Regions from separate parts of the Bradyrhizobium sp. USDA 4449 genome, predicted to be linked through region 1. Evidence: predicted binding sites of a transcription regulator. Region 1 holds the regulator's gene; the other holds the start of a gene.
What was found. The regulator PhoB, encoded in region 1, activates phosphate uptake and scavenging genes when phosphate is short. The targets are predictions, from matches to a motif close to TGTCATNNANCTGTCAT.

Region 1 (9,904 bases):
CGAGCTTCTCGCCATCCGGGCTCTGGAACAGGTTCGACATGTGCCAGAGCTTGGTGGCCTGCTCCTGCAGCGCCTTGACCAGCGCGGGATGGGCATGTCCGAGCGCATTCACGGCGACGCCCGAGGTGAAATCGAGATACCGATCGCCATTGGTTGCGATCAACCAAACGCCTTCACCGCGCTCAAAACCGAGATCGGCCCTGGCGAAAACGGGGAGCAAATGCGGCGCTGCGCTGTTAGTCATGACGGCCACTTGAATGTTGCGGACGGTGTGGGCGTGCATTGCGCAACGCACCATTGACCAGCCTGAAAACGAAACGTGCCGCCTTTTAAGGGCGGCACGCGTCACCATTTTAGGCCTGGTGAAACGGGTGTCAATGCCGCCCGAACGCCTCGCGACATGCTGAATCCGTAGTCTTGCGGTGGCGATTTTGCGGGATATTCGCCACGGAACATGTGGAAGCGAGTCGCCGGACTCTTGCGCGTGAGTCACGCCATATTGTAGCGTTCGGCTTGTCAGATACGACATCTCGTGCAGCGGTTCTGATCCCAAAAGTCCTCTTGTACCGGCGTAAACGTTCGGGCGTCTGATTGCGCCCGGCGAGCCTTAAGGGATTCTGGCGGCACGGGTTTTTCGAAGCTTACGCATTCGTCGTGCGGCCCCGCAGATGGCGGCGCGCGGTGAAGGAAAGGGTGCCATGACCGTTTTGACCTGGTCCGACGATCGCGTCGAACAGCTGAAAAAGCTCTGGGAGGCCGGACTTTCGGCCAGCCAGATTGCCGCTGAGCTTGGGAATGTCACCCGCAACGCCGTGATCGGCAAGGTGCACAGGCTCGGCCTGTCCGGCCGCGCCAAGAGCCCGTCTTCGGCAGCTCCCCGGCCGCGCAAGGCGCGTCCCGCGCAGCACATGATGCGCGTGAGCCGCCCGATCTCGCGGGGCAACACCGCACTCGCCCAGGCCTTCGAGGTCGAGGTCGAGGCTGAACCTGTGACCTTCGACAACGTGGTGCCGATGAGCCAGCGGCTGTCGCTGCTCGAATTGAACGAGGCCACCTGCCACTGGCCGGTCGGCGATCCCTCGAGCGCGGACTTCTTCTTCTGCGGCGGCAAGGCGCTCTCCGGCCTGCCCTATTGCGCCCAGCACTCGCGGGTCGCGTATCAGCCGGCGGCCGATCGTCGCCGCGCGCCGGCGAAGCCGGGTCCGCGCTGAGCATGGCTCCAGACGACAGCGTCCCGGTACCTGCCGCGGCGATCGAGACATAAAAAAGCGCGCCCCAGGGCGCGCTTTTTATTTTGCTTGCTTGTCACCGTGCTCAGGCCTGCTCGGCCTTCGCGAAGCGGTCGTCGAGCGCGTAGCCGGCGCCACGGACGGTGCGGATCGGGTCCTGCTCGCGGCCGAGATTGAGGAGCTTGCGCAGGCGGCCGATATGCACGTCGACGGTCCGCTCGTCGATATAGATGTCGCGGCCCCAGACGCTGTCGAGCAGCTGCTCGCGCGAGAACACGCGGCCGGGATGCTCCAGGAAGAACTCCAGCAGGCGATATTCGGTCGGGCCGAGGTCGATCGGCCGGCCCGAGCGCGCCACGCGACGCTTTTCGCGGTCGAGCTCGATGTCGCCGAAAGCCAGCACGGTTGCGAGCCGCTCGGGGCTTGCACGCCGCAGCAGTCCTTTCACCCGCGCCAACAGCTCAGGCACGGAGAACGGCTTGACGATGTAATCGTCGGCGCCGGTGGCGAGGCCGCGCACCCGCTCGCTCTCCTCGCCGCGCGCGGTGAGCATGATGATCGGCAGCTGCTTGGTGTCGGACCGCGTCCGCAACCGGCGGCACAGCTCGATACCGGACAGGCCCGGCAGCATCCAGTCGAGCACGATCAGATCGGGAATGTGCTCCTTGAGACGGGTGTCGGCGTCGTCGCCGCGCATCACCGTCTCGACGTCATAACCGTCGCCTTCGAGATTGTAGCGAAGCAGCTCGGTAAGAGCTTCTTCGTCTTCAACCACCATAATGCGTGCGCCCATGGGGTCGTCGCTCCTTGAGGATTCAGGTGTTGGGGACGGTGGTTGCGAAGGTCGTCATGTCGCCCTTCGGTCGCTTGTCGGTGATGGCCTGGCCTTCGATCATGTAGAACACGGTCTCGGCAATGTTGGTGGCGTGGTCGCCGATCCGCTCGATGTTCTTGGCGCAGAACATCAGATGGATGCAGAACGAGATGTTGCGCGGATCCTCCATCATGTAGGTGAGGAGCTCGCGGAACAGCGAGGTGCAGATGGCGTCGACCTCCTCGTCGCCCTTCCACACCACCATCGCCGCCGGCAGATCATGCGCGGCATAGGCATCCAGCACCGACTTGACCTGTTGCTGCACGAGGTCGGTCATGTGCTCGAGGCCACGGAACAGCTTGAGCGGATGGAAATCCGTCTCAAGCGCCGCGACGCGTTTGCCCATGTTCTTGGCGAGGTCGCCGATCCGCTCGAGATCGGTCGCGACGCGCATGGCGCCGACGATCTCGCGCAGATCGATCGCCATCGGCTGGCGGCGGGCGATGGTGAGCACGGCGTGCTCCTCGATCCGCCTTTGAAGCGCGTCGATCTCGGCGTCGGTGATGACCACGCGCTGGCCGAGCGCGACGTCGCGACGGATCAGCGCGTCGACGGAATCGACGATCATCCGCTCGGCGAGGCCGCCCATTTCTGCGACCGACCGGGTGAGCTCCTGGAGGTCGGTATCGAAAGCCTTTGCGGTATGTTCAGAACCCATGTCCTGTCTCCTCAGCCGAACCGGCCGGTAATGTAATCCTGCGTGCGCCGGTCGGTCGGCGACGTGAAGATCTTGCTGGTGTCGTCGAACTCGATCAACTCGCCGAGATACATGAAGGCGGTCTTGTCGGAGACGCGCGCCGCCTGCTGCATGTTGTGGGTGACGATCGCGATCGTGTAATTCTCGGACAGTTCCTGGATCAGCTCCTCGACCTTGGCGGTCGAGATCGGGTCGAGCGCCGAGCAGGGCTCGTCGAACAGGATCACCTCGGGCCGCACGGCGACGGTGCGCGCGATGCAGAGACGCTGCTGCTGGCCGCCGGAGAGCGAGAGGCCGGATGCATTGAGCTTGTCCTTGACCTCGTTCCACAGCGCGCCGCCGCGCAGCGCCTTCTCGACGCGGTCGTCCATCTCGGACTTCGGGATCTTCTCGTAGAGACGGATGCCGAAGGCGATGTTCTCGTAGATCGTCATCGGAAACGGCGTCGGCTTCTGGAACACCATGCCGACGCGCGCGCGCAACAGATTGAGGTCCAGCCCGGGATCGAGGATGTTGGTCTGGTCGAGCATCAGCTGGCCGGTGACGCGCTGGCCGGGATAGAGGTCGTACATCCGGTTGAAGATGCGCAGCAGGGTCGACTTGCCGCAGCCCGACGGGCCGATGAAGGCCGTGACGCGGTTGGTGCCGAGCGCCAGATTGATGTTCTTCAGCGCGTGGTGCTCGCCGTAATAGAAGTTGAGATTGCGCACCGTCACCTTCGCCGGAGCTTCGGGCAGCGGCTGCTGGGCATGCGGGAGCCCGCCGGAGGCGCTCATCGATACGGAAAGGTCACTCATTTTGCGGTCCTCTCGGCGCCAAGAATGCGCGCGCCAATGTTCAGGGCAAGCACGGTCAACGTAATCAGCAGCGCACCGCTCCAGGCGAGTTGCTTCCAATAGGCATAGGGGCTCTGGACGAAGTTGTTGATCGTCACGGGCAGGTTCGCCATCGTCTTGTTCAGGCCGAGGCTGAAGAACTGGTTCGACAGCGCGGTGAAGAGCAATGGCGCGGTCTCGCCGGCGACACGGGCGGTCGCGAGCAGCACGCCGGTAATGAGACCCGAGCGGGCCGCGCGATAGGCGATCCGCTTGATCACCAGCGAGCGCGGCAGGCCGAGCGCCGAGGCCGCTTCGCGCAGCGCGTTCGGCACCAGCAGCAGCATGTCCTCGGTCGTACGCAGCACCACCGGGATCACGATGACGGCCAAAGCGAGCGAGCCTGCGATCGCCGAGAAGCCGCGCATCGGCACCACCACGGCGCCATAGATGAACAGGCCGATGATGATCGAGGGCGCCGACAGCAGGATGTCGTTGATGAAGCGGATCACCGAGGTCAGCTTGTCGTTGCGACCGTACTCGGCGAGATAGGTGCCGGCGAACAGGCCGAGCGGCGCGCCGATGCCGACGCCGATCACGGTCATGATCAGCGAACCCACGATGGCGTTGCGCAGGCCGCCTTCGGTCGAGCCCGGCGGCGGCGTGTCGGCGACGAACAGTTCGAGGTTGAGGCCCGCCAACCCGTTGTAAAGCAGCGTCATCAGGATCAGCGCGAGCCAGGTCACGCCGAAGGCGGCGGCGGCGATGCAGAGCGTGCGGACGATGATGTCCTTGCGGCGGCGGCGTGCATAAATCCGGTTCATGTTACTTCCCCGCCTTCCTTTCCAGACGCAGCAGCATCAGCCGGGCGCCCGCGAGCACGAAGAACGTCAGCACGAACAGCAGCAGGCCGAGCAGGATCAGGCCGGACTGGTGCAGCCCGTCGCTCTCGGCGAATTCGGAGGCGATCGCCGCCGAGATCGTCGTGCCCGGCGCGAAGATCGACGACGAGATGCGGAACGAGTTGCCGATGATGAAGGTGACCGCCATGGTCTCGCCGAGCGCGCGGCCCAGCGCCAGCATGACGCCGCCGATGATGCCGACGCGGGTATAGGGAATTACCACGCTGCGCACCACTTCCCAGGTGGTGCAGCCGACGCCATAGGCAGCTTCCTTCAGCACCGGAGGCACCGTCTTGAACACGTCCACCGAGATCGATGTGATGAATGGCAGCACCATGATCGCGAGGATCAGCGCGGCGTTGAACAGGCTGAGATAGGACGGCGGACCTGCGAAGATCGCGCCGAGCACGGGGACGCCATCGAAGATCTTGATCATGAAGGGCTGGAAGGTGTTGGCCAGGAACGGGCCCAGCACGAAGAAGCCCCACATGCCGTAGATGATCGAGGGAATGCCGGCGAGCAGCTCGATCGCCATGCCGATCGGCCGGCGCAGCCATTGCGGGCAGAGCTCGGTCAGGAAGATCGCAATGCCGAGACCGACCGGAATGGCGATCAGCATCGCTATGAAGGAGGTGACGAGCGTGCCGTACATCGGTCCGAGCGCGCCGAGCACGGGCGGATCCGCCGAGGGCGCCCAGCGCTGCGTCCACAGGAACGCGAAGCCGTACTCCTTCATCGCCGGGACGGCGCCGATGATCAGCGAAACGATGATGCCGCCGAGAATGAGAAGCACCGAAATCGCGCTGAGCCGCGTAATCCAGTAGAAGGTGACATCGCCGAGCTTGAACGCGCTCAAAGCCTTGGCGCGATCGTATGGTCCGGCGTCGTCGATTACATCGCTCTGAACGGCCATTTCTGCCACGCCGATCCCCTGTGCCAAGTCATATACGCTTTTGATGGTCTCGTGCCCCGGACTCGGCACGAGGCCTATCCGGGGCAGAAAAGTCGTCACGTCGGCAATGCGGCCGCAGGAGGCCGCACTGCCTCCGAGAGCAAAGAGCTTAGCTCTTGATGTCGGCTGACCAGGTCTTCTCGATCAGCTTCACGACGTTCTCGGGCATCGGGATGTAGTCGAGTTCCTCCGCAGACTTCGCACCCTTTTCAAAGGCGAACTGGAAGAACTTCAGCGCTTCCTGCGACGCGGCCTTGTCGGTCGCTTCCTTGTGCATCAGCACGAAGGTCGTCGCGACGATCGGCCAGGACTTGTCGCCAGGCTGGTCGGTGAGGATCAGGTAGTACCCCGGAGCGCTGGTCCAGTCGGCGTTGGACGCGGCAGCCTGGAACGACTCGTTGGTCGGGTCGACGGTCTTGCCGGCCTTGTTGACCATCTTGGTGTAGGTCAGCTTGTTCTGCTTGGCATAGGCGTATTCGACATAACCGATCGAGTTCCTGGTCTGGGCAATGTTTCCGGCAACGCCCTCGTTGCCCTTGGCGCCGACGCCAACGGGCCACTCGACGGCGGTGCCTTCACCGACCTTGCTCTTCCAGTCGGCGCTGGCCTTGGAGAGGTAGTTGGTGAAGTTGAAGGTGGTACCCGAACCATCCGCGCGGTGAACGACCGAGATCGCTTCCGACGGCAGCTTGGCACCCGGGTTCAGCTTCTTGATCGCAGCGTCGTCCCACTTGGTGATCTTGCCGACGAAGATGTCGGCGAGGGTGGCGCCGTCGAGCACGAGATCGCCGGCCTTCACGCCTTCAACGTTCACGACCGGAACGATACCGCCCATGACCATCGGCCACTGAGCGAAGCCGTCCTTCTGGAGCTGATCCGCCTTCAAGGGAGCGTCGGTCGCGCCGAAGGTCACGGTCTTGGCCTGGATCTGCTTGATGCCGGCGCCAGAACCGATCGACTGGTAGTTCACGCCATTGCCCGTGTCCTTCTTGTAGGCATCAGCCCATTTGGAGAGGACGGGGAAAATGAAGGTCGAGCCGGCACCGGTGATGTCGGCGGCGAAGGCCGTCGTCGTCGTTGCGGCGACCAAGCCGGCAGCGACGATCGTTTTGATGAATTTCATGCTGGTCTCCATACAGGGGAGCGAAGCGCCCATCAGCGCCCGATCGCGCTCCCCGCGCCGCCCCTTTAGGAGCGGTCGGCTGAGCTTTTACGAAGCTTTCATGACAGTCGGATGACACCATCAAGCAATTGAAATCGCTCGATTTTCTTGTCTAGACGAAAGTCTTGGCCTGGGGAAAACAGGCGGTGAAAGTGGCGCCCTGTTTGGGCACACTTTCGATCAAGAGACGGCCGCGGTGACGATTTAGAATGTGTTTCACCAGGGATAGTCCCAGTCCTGTTCCGCCCTGCAAGCGGCTGTCGCCGACATCGACCCGATAGAACCGCTCGGTCAGGCGCGGCAGGTGCTCGGGCGCGATGCCGGGGCCGAAGTCGCGGACCGTGACCCGGATTTCCTGCGTTCCATCGGTGCCCGAGGGAGCGGTCAGCGACACGATGACGCGCCCGCCGGAGGCGCCGTATTTGAGCGCGTTCTCGATCAGATTCTCGAACAGGCGGAGCAGCTCCTCCCGGTCGCCGGCGATCATGACCGGGGTCTCAGGCAGATGGGTCTCGACCTCGACCTGACGTTCCCGCGCCAGCGGCTCGAGCCCATCGGCGACCTGGAAGATGATCGGCAGCAGATCGACCAGGGTGTCGGGCCGCACATGGGCCGACAGCTCCACCCGCGACAGCGACAAGAGATCGTCGATGAGGCGCGCCATGCGGGTCGCCTGATTGTGCATGATACCGAGGAAGCGCTCGCGCGCCTTGGGATCGTCCTTGGCCTGGCCCTGCAGCGTATCGATGAAGCCGGACAGCGCCGCGAGCGGCGTGCGCAATTCGTGGCTGGCATTGGCGACGAAGTCGGCCCGCATCTCCTCGACCCGGCGCAACGGCGTCTGGTCGTGGAACGTCATCAGCATGCACTTGTCGGCGCCGCCGAAATTTGTCGGCACCGGCACCGGGGTGATGATCAGCTCCATCCAGCGATCGACGGGCACGTGGTCGAGATAGGTCGCGCGCCGCGGCTCGGTGGTCGCAATGGATTCGCGCAGCGCGGTGATGATCTCCGGCGAGCGCAGCGCGAACTGGGCCAGCTCGTTCTTGCGCAGCGCCGGCGCGAGCTGGGCGGCGGCGGCATTGAGGTGGATGACGCGGCCGGCGCGGTCGAGCAGCACGGCAGGATCAGGCATGCCCGCGACGACGGCGGCCACGGCCGCGCTTTCGACCGGATTGACCCGCCTGACGTCGTCGCGCGAGGTTGCGGCATCATGCAGCCGCCAGGGGATCAGCGCGGCAGCCGCGATGCACAGGAACACCGCCACGGCCCGGATCGCCGACAATTCGCCGAGCGAGACCACCACCGACAACGCCAGCGCCGCGGCAATCAGGATGACGGTCGAATGCCGCAACCGGTCGGACCAAGGCTGCGCGGGGGGAGACGAGGGAGCGTCGATCGCCATCGGGGCGGGCTTCTCCTTGTTGCGCCGGTCAGGCGCCGCTGCCGTCGCGACGCTCTCTCACATAGGCGGCTTTGGGTGCCGGACCGGGGTCGAGCTTGAGCGCCGCCTGCTGCAAGCGCTTGGACCGCGCACCGATGATAACTTCGCGAAACGTCAGCAAGATTACAGAGATGACGAAGGGCGACAGATAATAGAGCACCCGGAACAGCAGCATGCCGCCCAGCAGCTCCTCGCGGTCCATCTGCCAGAGACCTACCAGCATGGCGGCGTCGAACACCCCGAGTCCGCCGGGCGAATGGCTGGCAAAGCCGAGCAGCGTCGCCGAGACGAAGATGACCGCGACCACGACGAAGCCGAGGTTGGGCTCGTCGGGGACCAGCACGTACATCGCGAGCGCGCAGAAGCCGAGATCGATGATGCCGATCGCGATCTGGAGCAGGGTCAGCGGGCCGCCCGGCAACACCACGGTCCAGGGGCCGCGCCCGACCACCCGGGGCTGCGTCCAGACCCAGACCACATAACCAACCAGCGCCACGATGATCATCATCGCGATCATCCTGTTGAGCCAGGGCGGCAGCTGGTCGATCGCGGCGGCGGCCTCCGGATGATAGGAGATGCCGAGGCCGAGCACGGCGGCATTGCCGAGCCAGAAGGTGAGGCCGGCCAGGAAGCAGATTTTTGCGACGTCGATCGCGTTCAACCCGCTCGCAGAATAGATGCGGTAGCGCACCGCGCCACCGGTGAAGACGCTGGCGCCGACATTGTGGCCGATCGAATAGCTGGTGAAGGCCGCGAGCGCGTTGATGCGATAAGGCACATGGGAATGGCCGATCGCGCGGACCGCGAACAGATCGTAGAAGGTCAGCGTGAAATACCCCGCGGCAACGAACAAGGCCGCCATCGCAATCTGGCGCGGCTCGGTGCTCTTGATCGCCTCGATCACCTCGTTTTTGTCGATGCCGCGGAGCATGTGGTAGAGCACATAGCAAGCGATCCCGATGACCGCGACGCTGGTCACAACTCCAAGCTTGTGCAGGATTTGCTTGTGGCGCAGAAACGTCATCGCTCTGCGTATGGCTTCCAGCATCTAGACCTCGAACAACGCTTCAGCGGCCGGCGAACAGGCGGACGACGCACAGGCATTCAACGAGCCCTCACCGCCGGCCTCGCGCATGCCCCCCGCCCCTCCACTAGCGCGTTTCGGGGCCGAGTGGAATTCGCCAATGTGAACAAAATCACGTGCCTTCAATATTTTAGGCAGGGTGTGGGCTCCTGATGCACGGTTTGGCGCTTTCGGCGCCAAGCTCGAGGCGAATCTCCATGGCGATCCTGCGCAGAGGCCATGAAGTTTTGATGATTTCGACCGGACAATGTTCCGCGGCGGCTTAAGTCGAAATCAATCTATGGATCGCATCGGCCCGTTGAAAGAGGCGACTGCAGGACGCACGACTGCGTCGCTCATGACGCCTCGTCCGAGATCATCGGGTTGCACTGCGGCATCCCAGAAGGCACTCGGCCACCCGCCAGGATGGCCGCGATGAGCACGTTGCTCGGAGGTAGCGCTCTCTTCAGGCGGCAAGCAGTGAGCGAATCGCTTCGATGCCTGCGATCCAGCCCGCGACGGAGCGACCGATCGCCACGGCATGATCCTCCTGAAGGAAGTGCAGGCCGGGGCCGAGATGCACGTGCGCGCAATGCCTCAGCGAGGCCGCGAACCGCTCCGCAAAATCGGGCGAGACAAGCGCGCCGGGCGCACCTGAGAACAGCAACTTCGGGTAGGACGATGTGGCCAGCGCGGCATGCGCCGATTGAAGCGTCGCATAGACATCGGCGGGCTGGTTCGCGATCGGCAGTTCGCGTGGAAGCGC
Region 2 (9,904 bases), 1.1 Mb from region 1:
ACGCACCGCCGTCACTGATCAGAGCGAACGCCGCGATCGAGGCATCCTGCACCACCGGCGCACCGCTGTGGAACTTGAGCCATTTCAGGACGTCGGGGCTTTCCGCCATCCGAGCATCGAGCCAGAGCGGCGTGTCATGATCGAACAGCGTCAGCGCGATCGCGGCGGTGCCACGCATCATCGTCTCAGGTGTTCCGGCCATCGGCAGGATGCGCTGGACCGAGCCCGGCCGCGCCATCGCATCCATGACCGAGCGAAAGGTCGATTGCGCCGACAAAACCTTGTCGGCGAACCCCGGCGGCAGTTCCGCAATCGTGGTCATGGCCTCACCCTTCACCGCGCACCATGGTGTAGAAATCAACCTTCGTCGCAGCGGTCTCTTCCGCCGCGCGCCTGCGTCTCGTCACAAGCTGCTCGCGCAGCGGCGCGATAACGTCGCGCTCGACAGCCGCGCCAAAATCGCGCGACTGCACCAGCGCGTCGCACAGCGCGATCAGCCGCGCCTTCTCGCCATCGCGCCCGAGCGTGTAGCCGAAGCCGACCTCGCCGCTCGCAAGCCGCACGGCGGCGCGCGACACCGTCGCCTCGCCGAGATTGAACGGCGCGCCATCGCCACCGATCCGGCCGCGCAACATCACCAGGCCGTTCTCCGGCGCGCGTAACTCCTGATGGCCGGGCAAGGAGATCATGCGCAGGCGGGCGGCGATCTCGCCCGCCTCCGCATGCGCCAGCACAGCCATGGCGGCCTGGCGCTGGGCTTGCTGGGTGTTGTGCTGGGTCACCGAATCCACCGACTCTTGTCGAACTCAAGTTGTCTATGATACTAGACAACTTGATACGGAAACGCCATGACCGTTTCGTGACAAACGTGTGATTTTCGGGCTAGGCTGATCGCCGACATGAGCATGCAGGACACCGCCTCTTCAGGCGTCGCGCTGTGGCGCCTCGTTGCCGACGGCATCGAGCGCGGCATCGCCGACGGCCGTTTTGCCACAGGCGACAAGCTGCCGGGCGAGATGGAGATCGCCGAAACCTATCGCGTCAACCGCCACACCGTGCGGCGCGCGCTGGCGGCGCTCGCCGACCGCGGCATCGTGCGCGCCGAGCGCGGCAGCGGAACCTATGTCGAGGCGCAGAAGCTCGCTTATCCCCTGCGCTCGCGCACGCGCTTCTCGGAGATCGTCGGCGCCGACGGCCGCGAGCCGCATGGAAGGATGATCGAGGCGTCGGAGGACGTCGCAACGCGGGAGCTCGCGCGGGAGCTCGGATTGAAGACAGGCGCGCCGCTGGTCAGGATCGAAGCCATCCGCCTCGCCGATCGCAGGCCGATCTGCGTCTCCACCACCTGGCTGTCGGCAGAGTGGTTTCCCGACGCCGGCACGGTGTTTGCCGCCACGCGCTCGATGACGAAGATGCTCGAGCATTACGGTATCAGCGACTACCGCCGCGGCGCCACGAGGATCACGGCCGGCATCGTGGACGCGACCGACGCCGCGCGGCTCGATCTGCCGTTGGGGCGGCCGATCCTGGTGGTCGATGCGACGGATCTCGATCTCGGCGGCAAGCCGCTGCTGACCAAGCACTCGCGGTTTGCAGCCGAGCGGGTGGAGTTTCTGGTGGAGCCGTAGGGAAGGCTCAGGCTACGGCCCGCCGCCCAATGATCGCAAAGCGCAGCTTGCCCGAGATGAAATCGATCGCGGCGACTGCGACCAGGATCATCAGGATCAGGAAGGATACCTTCTGCCATTCCAGCACGCGGATCTGCTCGGCGAGCTGGAGGCCGATGCCGCCGGCGCCGACGATGCCGATGATGGTTGCCGAGCGCGTGTTGGACTCGGTGAAGTAGAGCACCTGGCCGGCGATGACAGGCAGCACCTGCGGCATCAAACCGAAGCGGATCTCGTGCAGCACGCCGCCGCCGGAGGCACGGATGCCCTCGACCTGCTTCTGGTCGGCGCCTTCGATCGCCTCCGAGAACAGCTTGCCGAAGGCGCCGAAATCCGACACCGCGATCGCGAGCACGCCGGCGAACGGGCCGAGCCCGACGACGTTGATCCAGACCAGCGCCCAGATCAGGGTGTCGACGCCGCGGATCGAATCGAGGAACCGCCGCACCGGGAAGCGGACGATTTCAGGCACGATATTACGCGCCGCAATCAGGCTGACCGGCAGCGCCATCAGTGCGGCCAGCGTGGTGCCGAGCAGCGCGATCGACAGCGTCTCGCCCAGCGCTTTCAGATAAAGCGGCAGCGACGAGCCGGGATCGGGCGGCATCATCATCATGCCGATCCAGCCGAGCTGGCTCAGCCCCGAGATGAAACGCGAGGGCGAGAAATCGAGATCGACCAGGCCGAACACGAAGATCGCTAGCGCAGCGAGCAGCATCATCGGCGTCGCCAGGCGCGACGACGCCGGGCGGTCGAAGACGTCGGGATAGCGCGCGCGGAACTCCGCAGTGTTCACTTCAGGCGGCTTGCTCAATTTCGCGCCTCCCTGCCAAACAGGCGGCCGCGCACCCAGCCGGTGGTGATGTCGATCAGGAAGACCGTGACGATGATGGTGACGAGGATGGCGCTGACATCGGAGTAGTAGAACTTACGGATCGCGACGATCAGCTCCTGCCCGATGCCGCCGGCGCCAACAAAGCCCATGACGGAAGCTTCGCGGACGTTGATCTCGAAGCGCAGCAGCGCGTAGCTGGCATAGCCCGCCGAGACCTGCGGCAGGATCGCAAATCGCATGCAGGAGATCCAGCTCGCGCCGGTGGAGCGGATACCTTCGACAGGCTTCATGTCCGCATTCTCGACGATCTCCGAGAACAGTTTTCCGAGCGCGCCGGTCGAGTGGATCGCGATCGCCAGCACACCCGCGACCGGACCGAGGCCGAAGGCCATGACGAAGATCAACGCAAACACGATGCCGGGCACCGTGCGCGCGAATTCAAGCAAGCGCCGCACCGTGAAGCGCAGCCAGGCCGCGGGCGAGGTGTTCTCAGCGGACAAGAAATTCAGCGCGAAGGCGAAAACGCTGCCGATCAGCGTGCCGACATAGCTGATCAGCAGCGTCTCGCCGAGCAGTCTCAGCCATTTGTGCCGGCCCCAGAACCACTCGCCAGGATTGGTCCAGACCCGCTGGCCGCTATCGAGGGTCAGGATGCGGTCGAAATAGCTGACGAAGTTGCCGAAATAGCTGAAGAACGTCCGCAAATTCACCTCGGCGCCGATCGAGGCCACAATCAGCGCGACGACGAAGACGGCGAGGCCCGCCAGCAGCCGCAAGCGCTTGCGTGCGACCGCCTTGCGATAGGCGGCGTTGAGGGCGGCGAGCTGCTGCTCGGGAAGGATCGAAACCGCAATCGTCATCGAAGGCACAGATCCAGGACAGACAGATCCATCAAGAAAAGAGCCGGGTCCCTCGACCCGGCTCCAGTACATCGTCCCGACGAGGTCAGGACGCCTTCTTGCGCAGATTGTCGACGAACTTGATCAGCTCGATGGTCTTGTTGTAATCGTCGGTGGCGACCGGCTCCCAGGGCTTGTTCTTGCCGTCGGAGAGCTTCTTGAACGCCTCGGGGTCCTTCGTCGCCGCATCCAGGAAGGCCTTCTTGATCGCGGCCTTCATGTCGTCAGGCAGATCGCTGAGATAGGCATAGGGCGAGTTGATGATGAGGTCGGACTTCACGATGATGCGGAAATCCTCCTTCTTCATCGGCGTGCCGTCGGCCGACTTCACCATGCCCTTGTTGAGCATGCGGGTCAGGTTGGAATCGTCGTCGGCGTTCCACCAGTTGGCGGCGACATCGACGGTTCCTTGCGCGAGCGCGAGAACGGCGTTCTCGTGGCTGCCGGTGAAGACGACCTTGGAGAAATAGGCATCGGGATCGATCCCCATCGCGTTCAGCTTGAAGCGGGGCATGTTGTTGCCGGACGTGGAGTTCGGATCGACCAGCCCGAGGTTCTTGCCCTTGAGATCCTCGATCTTCCGGTACGGCGATTTCGCCAACACGTAGAACACCGAGTAGTAGCCCTTCGAGCCGTCGGAATTGACGTCGATGACGAAGGCGTCGGTCTTCACGCCGGTGAGGCGGGCACGCGCAAAGGAAGCCGGACCGTAATAGCCGATCTGGATGTTGCCGGCGCGCTGGCCCTCGATCAGAGCCGCGTAGTCGTTGGCGACACGCAGTGTGACCTTGATGCCAAGCTCCTTGGACAGATAGCTGATGAAGGGGGCATAGCGCTCGGTCACGCCCGAGCCGTTCTCGGCCGGAATCGCGGCGAAGGTGATCTCCGGATATTTCGTCCTCCAGTCTTCGGCGGAGGCGGATCCGGCAAAGGTCAACGCGGCTGCGCCGGCGAGAATGAGTCTGCGAGTGATCATGATGTCCTCTTCATGTGATAGGATCGGTTGACGCAAGACTGGCAATAATGGATGCGGCGCGGCTCAGGCAGCCGCGGCCCTTCCGAGCGCCGGGACGCCCTCGGGCGCCGGCGCAGGCGCGCCGCCCATGATTTCGGCGGCTTCGAGATCATAGAGCTCACGCGCGACGAGGTCGGTCAGTGCGGACGGGGCGCCATCGAACACCACCCGCCCCTGCGCCATACCGATCAGACGGTCGCAATAGCTGCGCGCCAGATCGAGCGAATGCAAATTGCAGATCACGGTGATGCCGAAGTGCTTGTTGATGCGCAGCAGCGCGTCCATGACGATCTTGGTGTTGCGCGGATCGAGCGAGGCGATCGGCTCGTCGGCGAGGATGATGTCCGGCTGCTGCACCAGCGCCCGCGCGATGGCGACGCGCTGCTGCTGGCCGCCGGAGAGCTGGTCGGCGCGCTGGGCGGCGAGCGCGGCGATGTCGAACTGTTCGAGCGCCGACATCGCCAGCGCCTTGTCTTGCTCGGGCCAGACCTGCGATAGCGAGCGCCAGGCCGGCATGGTTGCCAAACGACCCATCAGCACATTGGTCAGCACGTCGAGCCGGCCGACCAGGTTGAACTGCTGGAAGATCATGGCCGAGCGCGCCCGCCACTGTCGCAGCTCCTTGCCACGCAGCGCGGTGACGTCGAGGCCGTCGAACAGGATGCGGCCCTGCGTCGGCGTCACCAGACGGTTGATGGTCCGCAGCAAGGTGGACTTGCCGGCGCCGGAGCGCCCGATCACACCGACGAAGCCGCCGGGCGAGATTTGAAACGAAGCGTCGTCCACCGCGGCTTTTGCGCCGAAGCGGCACGTCAGACCCTCAACCACCAGCATGCAGCGCTCCAGAGTAGCTGGAGCCCACCGCTAGCGCCGGCGGTTGACACTCGTGTGACATGAGCACGACGGTGCGGCGATCCAACACAGCTCATCCCCTGTCATTGTATCGTCATGATGATGTCATCGGGCCGCTCGAAGACGAGCGCCCGCCCTCGAAATTTCGGATACAACATGACCAAGGTGCTTTCGGTCGAGCCGACCATCGATCCTTCGGCGAAACTGCACGAGGTCAGGCTCGGCGCCTACACCGAGGTCGGCGCGCGAACGATCCTGCACGAGGTGGCGATGGGCGATTACTCCTACGTCGTCAACGACGCGCAGATCACCTACACCACGATCGGAAAGTTCTGCTCGATCGCGGCGATGACGCGGATCAATCCCGGCAATCATCCGATGCACCGCGCCACGCAGGCGCATTTCACCTACCGCTCCAGCGCCTACTTTCCCGGCGAGAGCGACGACAGCGGGTTTTTCGAGTGGCGACGCCAGCATCATGTCCATATCGGCCACGACGTCTGGATCGGCCATGGCGCGATCGTGCTGCCGGGCCGCAACATCGGCACCGGCGCGGTCATCGCAGCCGGCGCCATCGTCACCAAGGACGTGCCGGCCTATGCCATCGTCGCCGGCAATCCCGCGCGCATCGTCCGCCGCCGGTTCTCGGAAGAGATTGCCGGGCGGCTTGCCAAGCTGGCATGGTGGGACTGGGATCACGACAAATTGCGTGAAGCGCTGCCCGATTTCCGCAAGCTCGCGATTGAAGATTTCCTCGGAGCATACGAAGCAGGGGCAAGTTTCCCTTCCAGCAAACGAAGCGCGGTCGCGTGACAGACATTTTCATCGAGGGTGGCCGGACGCTGATCGGCTCCGAGCTCGCCGAAACTTCCCTCGCAGTTTCAGGAACCGACATCGCGCAGATCGATGCATCCCGCGGCCGGGCACGGCTGGCGATCGATGCGCGCAATCTTCTGGTGCTGCCTGGAATCGTCGATCTGCACGGCGACGCCTTCGAGCGGCAGATGATGCCGCGCGCCGGCGTCGACTTCCCGATCGACGTCGCGCTTGACGACACCGACCGCCAGGTCATCGGTAACGGCATCACAACGGTATTCCACGCCACCACTTGGTCGTGGGAGCCGGGCCTGCGCAGCGGCGACAATGCAAGGCGCCTGCTCGAGGCGATCGAGCGGCAGCGTCCGCGCTTCGCCGCCGATACCCGTTTCCATCTGCGCCACGAGACCTACAATCTCGATGCCGAAGATGAGATCAGCCAGTGGCTAGGAGAGGGCCGCGTCGACCTGTTCGCCTTCAACGACCACATGGACGGGGTCGTTGCCGACATCTCCAATCCACGCAAGCGCAACCGCATGGTGGAACGCACCGGGCTGTCGAGCGAAGACTTCGACAAGCTCGTCACGCATATCGTCTCGCGCGCCGCCGATGTTCCGGCGTCGATCAACCGGCTCGCAGCAGTGGCCCGCGCGGCCGACGTGCGGATGCTCTCGCACGACGATGCGACGCCGGCGATGCGCAAGTCATTTCGCGACATGGGCGTGAAGCTCGCCGAGTTTCCGATCAATGAGGAGACGGCGCGCGAGGCCGCGGCTGCCGGCGACGCCATCGTCTACGGCGCGCCGAATGTCGTGCGCGGCGGCAGCCACACCGGCTGGACCAAGGCGTCCGACATGATCGCGAAGGGCCTCTGCTCGGTGCTGGCCTCCGACTATTACTATCCGGCGCCGCTGCTCGCGGCCTTCCGCCTGGCCGCCGAGGGCGTGCGGCCGCTGACCGAAGCCTGGAAGCTGATCTCGTCGGCACCGGCAGAAGCCACCGGGCTGACCGATCGCGGCACGCTCGCGACAGGCCTTCGTGCCGACATCCTGCTCGTCGACGACAGTGCGCCGTTGCGGCCGCGGCTGGTCGCGGTGATCTCAGCCGGCAAGCTCGTGCATCTCGCCGATGCGACCCGGCTGATCGGCACATCAGCGGCGCCGCGCGAGACTGTCGTTGCGGCCTAAATTGGCTATGCTCCTGAAATGACAGGTTTCCCCCGCTATGCGATCTATTTTGCCGCCGGCGCAGACAGCGCGCTCTCGCGCTTTGGCGCCGAGCTGCTCGGCTATGATGCCTATACGGGCGAGGAGCCACCCTTTGCCGGCGACGCGTTACGCGTTGCGCCTGACTGGCGCGACATCACCGCCGATCCCCGCAGATACGGCTTTCACGGCACGCTCAAGGCGCCGATGGCGCTGGCGGCGGGCAGGACCGAAGCGGAGCTCTCGGCGGCGTGTGCCGCATTTGCCGGCAAGGCCCGGCCGATTCCGGTGATCCGTCCTGTGGTCGGTGCCATCAGTGGCTTCATTGCTGTGATCCCGGCTGAGCCGGTCGATGCGCTTCAAAAGCTTGCCGCCGATTGCGCCCGCGATTTCGATTGCTTCCGTCCACCACTGACGGCGGAAGACCGCGCGCGGCGCAGGCCCGACAGGCTCAGCGAGCGGCAGCGCGACTATCTCGATCGCTGGGGCTATCCCTACGTGATGGAGGAGTTCCGCTTCCACATGACCGTGACGGGGCGGCTGGATGCGGATCGGCGCGGGCCGATCCTGGAGATGTTGCGGGCGCGGTTTGCGGGGCTCGGTCTCGACACGCTCGAGATCGATCGCATCACGCTGTTCAAGCAGGATGACGCGAAGACGAGGTTTCGCGTCATTGGCGAGTGGACGCTGGCGAGTTAGCGCGGCTTGCGCGGCATTCTCAATGTCGTCCCGGCAAAGGCCGGGACGACGGCGGAGACTTTGGATTACTTTCCCCAGCGCAGCGCCAACGCGTCGCGCTCCTTGGCGAGTTCGAGCAGTCCTGCCCGCGTCGCGGGATGCAGCGGCTGCAGCGGGTGGCGGACCGCGTCGGACTTGATCACGCCTCCGGCCTGCATCATCGCCTTGCAGGCGATCAGACCGCATTGACGGTTCTCGTAATTGATCAGCGGCAGCCAGCGTTCATAGGCGGTCTTGGCCTTCTCCCGATCGCCCGCGAAATAGGGATCGATGATCTGGCGGATACCGTCGGGATAGCCGCCGCCGGTCATCGCGCCGGTCGCGCCGGCATCGAGATCGGCCATCAGCGTGATCGCCTCCTCGCCGTCCCAAGGACCCTCTATATCCTTGCCGCCGGCCTCGATCAGGCTGCGGAGCTTTGACGCCGCGCCCGGCACCTCGATCTTGAAATAGCGGATATTGGAGAATTCGTGCGCCAACCGTGCCAGCAGCTCGACCGACAGCGGCGTGCCCGCGACCGGCGCGTCCTGGATCATGATCGGGATGTTGATCGCGCCCGAGAGCACCTTGAAGAATTCGACGATGCCCTTTTCAGGCACCCGGAACGTGGCGCCGTGATAGGGCGGCATGACCATGACCATGGCCGCACCGGCGGCCTCGGCCTGCCGGCTCCGCGCCGCGCACACGGCCGAGCTGAAATGGGTGGTGGTGACGATCACCGGCACGCGGCCGGCGACCTGCTCCAGCACCGCATGCATCACGCTCTCGCGTTCGGCATCGGTCAGCACGAATTGCTCGGAGAAATTGGCGAGGATGCAGATGCCGTTCGAACCGGCATCGATCATGAAATCGATGCAGCGACGCTGGCCCTCGAGATCGAGCTCGCCGCGCTCGTCGAAGATGGTGGGGGCGACCGGAAACACGCCGCGATAGGGGCGCTGGGCCTTGTGAGGGGTGACCGGCATCGAAATTATCTCCCTGTAGTCCCGTCGTTAGAGCTTGGTACCGCTACCATTTACAGGTCGCAGGCAGGCGCGGCAATGCCGATCCGCGTTCCGTCGAGCCGGGAATGGAAGTCTTAAGCGGACTTTACGGCGCCGAGGAAGCCCTCGACCGCGACACGGAGGCGGTCGGCGTCGGCCGACATCTTGGTCACGGATTGGAACAGCACCGTGCCGGCATTGCCGGTCTCCTGGTTGAGCTGGGCCACGCTGCCGATGGTATCGGTGACCTCGCGGGTGCCCTGGGCGGCATGCTGGAAGTTGCGCGAGATCTCGGTGGTGGCCGCGCGCTGCTGTTCGACGGCGGCGGCAATGGCGGTCATCTTTTCGTCGATGCCGCTGATGGCGCCCCCGATCGAACGGATGGCGGCGACCGCCTGACCAGTCGCGCCCTGGATCTCCTCCACCTGGCGCGAGATCTCTTCCGTCGCGGTCGCGGTCTGCGAGGCGAGGCTCTTGACCTCGCCGGCAACCACCGCAAAGCCGCGGCCGGCCTCGCCGGCACGGGCCGCCTCGATCGTGGCGTTCAAGGCGAGCAGATTGGTCTGGCCGGCGATGGCGTGGATCATCTTCACGACTTCGCTGATGCGGCCTGCGGTCTGGTCGAGGATTTCGACGGTGGCGTTGGTCTGCTCGACCTGGAATACCGCTTCGCGCGCATCACGTGCGCTGGACTGCACTTGCGCGGAGATCTCGCCGACAGAGGCCGAGAGCTCCTCGGTCGCGGCCGCGATGCTTTCGAGATTGTTGGTGGCCTGCTCGGCGGCGGACGAGACCGCGGAAGTCTGGCTGCTCGATTCCGACACCAACGTGCGCACGTCGGTCGCGGTCGCATCGAGCTCCTTGGCCGATGTCGCGACGCTTTGAATCACCGCC

Region 2: phnC (phosphonate ABC transporter ATP-binding protein) is a predicted target of PhoB. The motif match lies at 5,350-5,366, and genes of this name have one in related genera.

The regions. Positions count from the first base shown of each region.
Region 1 covers NZ_JBSRYD010000001.1:1,476,172-1,486,075, forward strand. The annotation lists gene ACVIIW_RS07035 (acetylornithine transaminase) at 1-244, opposite strand, end outside; gene ACVIIW_RS07040 (GcrA family cell cycle regulator) at 699-1,211, shown strand; gene phoB (phosphate regulon transcriptional regulator PhoB) at 1,315-2,022, opposite strand; gene phoU (phosphate signaling complex protein PhoU) at 2,045-2,761, opposite strand; gene pstB (phosphate ABC transporter ATP-binding protein PstB) at 2,773-3,597, opposite strand; gene pstA (phosphate ABC transporter permease PstA) at 3,594-4,439, opposite strand; gene pstC (phosphate ABC transporter permease subunit PstC) at 4,441-5,430, opposite strand; gene pstS (phosphate ABC transporter substrate-binding protein PstS) at 5,579-6,592, opposite strand; gene ACVIIW_RS07075 (ATP-binding protein) at 6,744-8,036, opposite strand; gene ACVIIW_RS07080 (UPF0104 family protein) at 8,065-9,123, opposite strand; gene ACVIIW_RS07085 (haloalkane dehalogenase) at 9,605-9,904, opposite strand, start outside.
Region 2 covers NZ_JBSRYD010000001.1:2,571,792-2,581,695, reverse strand. The annotation lists gene phnH (phosphonate C-P lyase system protein PhnH) at 1-322, opposite strand, end outside; gene phnG (phosphonate C-P lyase system protein PhnG) at 327-791, opposite strand; gene phnF (phosphonate metabolism transcriptional regulator PhnF) at 900-1,628, shown strand; gene phnE (phosphonate ABC transporter, permease protein PhnE) at 1,636-2,481, opposite strand; gene phnE (phosphonate ABC transporter, permease protein PhnE) at 2,478-3,362, opposite strand; gene phnD (phosphonate ABC transporter substrate-binding protein) at 3,448-4,377, opposite strand; gene phnC (phosphonate ABC transporter ATP-binding protein) at 4,441-5,250, opposite strand; gene ACVIIW_RS12210 (transferase hexapeptide repeat family protein) at 5,425-6,081, shown strand; gene ACVIIW_RS12205 (alpha-D-ribose 1-methylphosphonate 5-triphosphate diphosphatase) at 6,078-7,271, shown strand; gene ACVIIW_RS12200 (DUF1045 domain-containing protein) at 7,290-7,988, shown strand; gene ACVIIW_RS12195 (dihydrodipicolinate synthase family protein) at 8,054-8,992, opposite strand; gene ACVIIW_RS12190 (methyl-accepting chemotaxis protein) at 9,106-9,904, opposite strand, start outside.